Tsuneonella mangrovi: one gene and its partner. The protein of the gene in region 2 binds, or shares a complex with, the protein of the main gene of each other region. Links are inferred from orthologs where the notes say so. Each region holds a gene or a part of one and is shown on either strand. Other genes may lie near its edges.

Region 1 (3,268 bases), 500 kb from region 2 along the record:
CGGTCGCGCTTGGGAATGCCGTAGAACCCGGCCTGGTTCTCCAGCACCTCGAACGGGGTGAAGAACGGGTCGAACACGATTTCCTGCGGCACGATGCCGATCGCCCGCTTGGCGTTGCGCGCATCGCGGTCGATGTCGAAGCCCCAGATCTCCGCGCTGCCGCTGGTCTTCATCACCAGTCCGGCGAGGATGTTGATGAGGGTCGACTTGCCCGCGCCGTTGGGGCCGAGCAGGCCGAAGATCTGCCCTTGCGGCACATCGAAGCTCACGCCCTTGAGCGCCAGCTTGCCTTCTTCGCCCTTCTCCCCGGCGTAGCGTTTGACCATGTTGTCGATGCGGATCGCGGGCGGGGTGCTCATGCCATGTGCCCTAGTGTGCATTCGCCCTGCGCGTAAAGAGGGCATGGAGCGGATCGGCGATTGCATGGCCGCTTGCACTCGATTATCGGACCCTTCCCATGAGCATTCCGCCCCCCGAAGTCACCCTGACCGACGAACACCGCGTCGCTTGCGACGGCGCCGGAGCGATCCGCCCGGGGCCGGGCTACACGCCTTCCGCGCTCGGCCACCCGCGCGTGTGGCTGGAGATCGACGAGCATGGCTATGTCGATTGCGGATATTGCGACCGCCGCTTCGTGCTGCGCGGCGGCCCGGCTGACGGGGTCGACCAGGCGAGCCTGCCGGACATTTCCGAGGGCGGCGATCCGGGGCATCGGTAATCGGCGCTTCCACCGCGCGGCGTGACTCCCTATCTGTCATCGCATGACGGATACGCTCGACCCGCAAACCCTGCTCTACAGCGACAAGCTCACCCCCGACGAAGCCCGCGCGCTCGCGGCGGAAACGCTCAAGGCGTGCGACGATGGCGAGCTCTACTTGCAGTTCACTGCGTCCGAAGCCTTCGTGTTCGACGACGGGCGGCTGAAAACGGCCGACTATTCGCGCGATTCGGGGTTCGGGCTGCGCGGGGTATCGGGCGAAATGACCGGGTTCGCCCATGCCAACGAGATCAGCGCCGCTGCAATCCGGCGGGCGGGCGAGACGCTGAGCCTGCTCGATCCGGCGAGGGGCAAGCGCGCCGCGCCGCCCCAGCGCAGCAACCGCCACCTCTACACCGATGCAAGCCCGCTTGAGGCGATCCCGTTCGAGGAGAAGGTCCGCCTGCTCGAGAAGATCGACGCGGTTGCGCGGGCCAAGGATCCGCGCGTCCGGCAAGTCACTGCAAGCCTTTCAGCCAGCTGGAGCGCGGTCGAGATCGTGCGCCCTGACGGGTTCGTGGCGCGCGACCTGCGCCCGCTGGTGCGGCTCAACGTCGGCGTCGTCGCCGAAGCGAACGGGCGGCGCGAAAGCGGCCACTTCGGGATGGGCGGGCGCTATCTCTACGGTCCGCTGTTCGAAGAGGCGCAGTGGAGCCGCGCGATCGACGAAGCGGTGGCGCAGGCACTGGTCAATCTCGAGAGCGTACCCGCCCCGGCGGGCGTGATGACCGTACTGCTCGGCCCCGGCTGGCCCGGGGTGCTGCTGCACGAAGCGGTCGGCCACGGGCTCGAAGGCGATTTCAACCGCAAGGGCACCAGCACGTTTTCGGGCCGGATCGGCGAGCGCGTTGCGGCGCCTGGCGTAACCGTGGTCGATGATGGCGCGATGACGGACCGGCGCGGCTCGCTCACCATCGACGACGAAGGCACTCCGACGCAGGAGACCGTGCTGATCGAGGACGGCATCCTCAAGGGCTACATGCAGGACCGGCTCAACGCCCGGCTGATGGGGGTCGAACCGACCGGCAACGGCCGCCGCGAAAGCTACCAGCATGCGCCGATGCCGCGGATGACCAACACCTTCATGCGTGCCGGTAACGACGATCCGGGCGAACTGCTCGGACGGGTCAAGAACGGGATCTTCGCCAAGGCGTTTGGCGGCGGGCAGGTCGATATCGTCTCGGGCAAGTTCACGTTCAGCTGCACCGAGGCGTACCTGGTCGAGAACGGCAAGCTCGGCGCGCCGATCAAGGGCGCGACGCTGATCGGCGACGGGCCGAGCGTGCTGACCCGCGTGACCGGGATCGGCAACGACCTCGCGCTCGACGAAGGCGTCGGGGTGTGCGGCAAGGCGGGGCAGTCGATCCCCGCCGGGGTCGGGCAGCCCACGCTGCTGGTCGACGGGCTGACCGTCGGGGGAACCGCTTAGGGTCAGTGCGGGTTAATCCGATGTGTGATAGGCACACACGAGAAGGGGTGAAACCAAGGAGACTTGCGATGAACAGGATTGGTCTCGCCATTGCTGCCCTTGCCGGTATGTCGCTTTTGGCCGGGCCGGCCGTGGCGAAGGACAAGGTCACCGGCCAGCAGAAGCTGGAAAAGCTGCTCGAAGGGCGCACCGCCGGCAAGCCGAAGGATTGCATCAGCCGGTTCGACCAGAACGACATGCAGATGATTGACGATACCGCGTTGGTCTATGGTCGCGGGAAGACGATCTGGGTCAACGTTCCGGCGAATCCCGAAAACCTCGACAGCAGCGATATCATGGTGACCCACCCATGGGGCTCGCAGCTGTGCCGGCTCGACCGCGTCAACATGATCGATCAGACCGGCCATTTCTATGCCGGGCCGGTCTTCCTCGGGAAGTTCGTGCCCTACACACGCGACTGACCGATAGATGGCGCTGGCGCCTCGTGGCTGGGATGCCGCACTGCTGCACTTCTGGTTCCACGAGTTGACCCCGCGTGACTGGTGGGGCGGTTCGCCCGCGCTCGATGCGCGGATCGCGCACCGGTTCGGCGAAACGCTGGCGATGCTTGCGGGGCGTCCGGCGAGCGAGTTCCTCGGCAATCGGCTGACCGCGCGCGCTGCGATCCTGCTGTTCGACCAGGTCCCGCGCAATATCCATCGCGGGACCCCCCGCGCATTCGCGACCGACCCGCTCGCACGCGCCATCGCCAGTGCGGCGATTGCGCGCGGATTTGGCCAGGGTCTCATGCAGCACGAACGCGCGTTCCTCGCCATGCCGCTGATGCACAGCGAAGCGATCGCCGACCAGCGCGCGAGCCTCGCTTGGTTCCGCACGATCCCGGGCAACTTCGGTTTCGCCCGCGCGCATTACCGGATGGTCGCGCGGTTCGGGCGTTTTCCCCACCGCAACGCGATCCTCTCCCGGCGCAGTTCGCCGGCCGAAGAGCGCGCGATCGCGGCGGGTAACGTCTGGTAGTGCCTAGCTGCCCAGCTGGCCGCGGATCGCCCCGGCGGGGAATTCGGCGGTGTGGACGTTGACGT
Region 2 (3,182 bases):
GACTACAGCGATGAGGTGATGAAGGACGCGATCACCGCGGCGGTGAACTCGAAGGATCCGATCGAGCTGCTCGTGAGACGCGGCGAGACGTTCTCGACGATCCCGATCGATTACCACGGTGGGCTGCGCTATCCGGTACTCGAGCCGGTCGGACCGGGCGAACAGGGCCTCGACAAGCTGCTCGCCCCGCGCGACTGACCACTCTCCGGCAAGGATTGGGCCGAAGCTCCGGATCTTCGGTCCAATCCCTCCGAATCATTGTTGCAGTGCAGCAATGGCCGCATTAGAGGCTGCCTCGAATCCCAGGCGCATGGCTGGGAGCGGGCTGGCACCGAGTGGAAAGCAGATGCAGATCGACAAGATTCCCGTGGGCGATAATCCGCCCGAAAGCCTCAATGTCATCATCGAGGTCCCCACCGGCGGCGAACCGGTCAAATACGAGTTCGACAAGGATAGCGGTGCGCTGTTCGTCGACCGGATCCTTCACACCCCGATGCGCTACCCGGCAAACTACGGCTTCGTGCCGCACACGCTTTCGCCCGACCGCGACCCGCTCGACGCGCTGGTGATTGCGCGCAGCCCGTTCATCCCGGGCTGTGTCGTGCGTGCCCGCCCGATCGGGGTGCTCAACCTCGAAGACGAGCACGGCGGCGACGAAAAGCTGATCTGCGTGCCGATCGACACAACCTTCCCGTATTATTCGGACGTTGCGGAAACGAAGGACCTGCCGTCGATCATCTTCCAGCAGATCGAGCACTTCTTCACCCACTACAAGGATCTCGAAGCCGAGAAGTGGGTCCGCATCGGCAATTGGGGCGATGCAGCGGATGCGCGGCGGATCGTGAGCGAAGCGATCGAACGCTATCAGACGAAGGCCTGAGCGTTCAGCCTCCCGCCACGGTCATCCCATCGATCCGGATAGTGGGCACGTTGATCGCGCGCCAGGTCTCCAGGTCGTTCGCAACGCGCATCCGGGAAAACATCTCGAGCAGGTTCCCGGCGATCGTGAATCCGGCGATCGGCCCGGTGATCTCGCCATTGACTATCCGCCTGCCCGCCGCGCCGCGACTGTAATCGCCCGTCACCGGATTGACTCCCTGGCCGATGAGGTAATCGATCAGCACCCCGTCGCGAATGTCGGAAATGAGGTCGGCGACATCGGTCTCGCTCGCGAGCAGGTCGAGATTGCTCGATCCGACCCCGGGCGATCCACCGATACCGCGGGTTGCGTTGCCGGTGAGGTCGAGCCCGAGCTGCGCAGCCGATGCGACGTTGGTCAGCCAGCCGGTGACCTGCCCGTTTTCGACCAAGGCCTTGCGCGCGGTCGGCACCCCTTCGCCGTCGAACGGCCGCGAGCGTTGGCCGCGCAGCTTGTGCGGATCCTCGACGATGCGGATATCGCTCGGGAACAGCATTTCCTTTTCGTGCCCGATCAGGAACGAGTGCTGGCGCGCGACTGCCGCACCCGACATCGCACCCACCAGGTGGCCGACGAGCGAACCGCCGACCCGCGGAGCGAACACCACCGGCATGGGTCCGCTGGCGATTGCCGCCGGATCGAGGCGCGCGACCGCGCGCTCGCCCGCCAGCCGACCGATCTCTTCCGGCGCAAGCAGGTCTTCGCGGTGGCGCATCGCGCGATAGGCGTAATCGCGCTGCATCGCTTCACCCGACCCGGCAATCACGCTCGCCGAAATTCCGAAGCTGGTCCCGCGATAGCTGGCGGCAAAGCCGTTACTGGTCGCCAGCGTGACTTGCGCTTCGCTTGCGCTCGCTCCCCCGCCTTCGGAATTGGTCACTCCCGCAACCGCACGCGCGGCATCTTCGGCAGCGAGGGCCATCTCGCGCAGTTCCTTGGGAGAGATCGACGATGGATCGACAAGCTCGAAATCGGCAGCCTCACCCTTCAGGAGGCGATCTGCCGGGGCCAGCCCGGCGTATTTGTCCTCGGGTGCGATCCGGGCCATCGCGACCGCCCTCTCGGCCAGCTCGTCGATCGCTGCCGGCGAAAGGTCGCTGCCCGATACGCTCGCGGTCCGCTGGCCGACAAACACCCTGAGTCCCGCCTCGGCGCTTTCGGACCGATCGACATCCTCGAGATTGCCGAGCCGCATCGAGATCGATTGCGACCGCGAAACGGTGTGCAACGCGTCCGCGTGGTCGGCGCCGTGGCGATGCGCGGCCTCGACGAGCGCTGCGGCAATGTCGAGGGCGGAATTGGTGGAAGGTGGAGCGATATTCATCGCTCCCGGCTAGGCGGAGTGCGTGCGGCGGGCAAGCCGGTGTTTTGAAAGCAACTCGTCAGTTGAGCGCGGAAAGCGCCTTGAACATTCCCGTAAGGAGGAACGGCAGGCCGATCGCCAGCGCCCACAGGAACATCTGGTCGCGGCGAAACGCCGGACTATAGGCCGGGTCGGCGGCATCCGCGTCGGAGATCTCCATCCAGCGGCCCTCGAACGCGCGGCAAGCGGGAATGATTGCAGCAACCAGCACGACCAGCGCGATATAAGGCAGCATCGACGCAGAGCCGCTCTTCAATGCGTGGACCGTCACGAAAATCTGCAGTCCGGTGTAAACCAGCAAGGCGTAGGCAACGTTGTTGCTCATGCTCTTGCGCCAGTCGAGCGCGGCTCCATGATGTGCTTCATGCTCTTGCGGCGCGGCGCGATCGATTGCCTTACGCATACCCGGCACTCTCCCCTGTCTCTCTCCACCGGAGAGTATTCCAGATCGAGCGCCTCGCGGCAAGAGCGCTAACCATCCGTTGCAAACGGCGCTTCGTCGAATACCATGCACGAATCTTGCCAATCTGGCGAAAACGGTCTTTTCAGGCGGCTTCGCGCTGCTACATGACTGTCACGATGGACCTGATGGAAAGCGACACCGCGATGCCCGCCGGGGCTGAACCTCCAATTTCGCAGGGCGGGCTCGAAGTGATTTCGATCGCCAAGAGCTACGACAAGCGCGCAGTGCTGACCGACATTTCGCTGCACGTTGCCAAAGGCGAAGTGCTTGGCCTGCTGGGCCCCAACGGCGCGGGCAAGACCACCTGCTTCTATTCGATCATGGGTCTGGTAAGGCCCGATGCGGGCCGCATCCTGATGGACGGCGAGGATGTGACCAAGCTGCCGATGTATCGCCGCGCGATCCTCGGGCTCGGCTACCTGCCGCAGGAAACCAGC

The links.
Region 1: the proteins of CJO11_RS07350 (region 2) and tldD are in contact, whole or in part, in a solved structure (PDB 5NJ9), measured with the Escherichia coli proteins. The link is inferred for Tsuneonella mangrovi from one-to-one orthologs.

What each region holds. Positions count from the first base shown.
Region 1 is NZ_CP022889.1:2,017,129-2,020,396, forward strand. What follows is about bases 23-2,973. They hold tldD (metalloprotease TldD), read left to right. Parts: upstream 23-761; coding sequence 762-2,186; downstream 2,187-2,973. Other genes in these bases: CJO11_RS09840 (ABC transporter ATP-binding protein), read right to left, coding at 23-359; CJO11_RS09845 (zinc-finger domain-containing protein), read left to right, coding at 458-718; CJO11_RS09855 (hypothetical protein), read left to right, coding at 2,255-2,647; CJO11_RS09860 (DUF924 family protein), read left to right, coding at 2,655-2,973. In the rest of the region: more of CJO11_RS09840, read right to left, coding at 1-22; more of CJO11_RS09860, read left to right, coding at 2,974-3,203; CJO11_RS09865 (CHRD domain-containing protein), read right to left, coding at 3,207-3,268. UniProt on the Escherichia coli protein: Metalloprotease involved in CcdA degradation. Suppresses the inhibitory activity of the carbon storage regulator (CsrA).
Region 2 is NZ_CP022889.1:1,513,517-1,516,698, forward strand. Bases 65-2,929 are described here. They hold CJO11_RS07350 (TldD/PmbA family protein), read right to left. Parts: upstream 2,244-2,929; coding sequence 885-2,243; downstream 65-884. Other genes in these bases: CJO11_RS07340 (M61 family metallopeptidase), read left to right, coding at 65-198; ppa (inorganic diphosphatase), read left to right, coding at 347-880; CJO11_RS07355 (hypothetical protein), read right to left, coding at 2,302-2,685; lptB (LPS export ABC transporter ATP-binding protein), read left to right, coding at 2,850-2,929. In the rest of the region: more of CJO11_RS07340, read left to right, coding at 1-64; more of lptB, read left to right, coding at 2,930-3,182.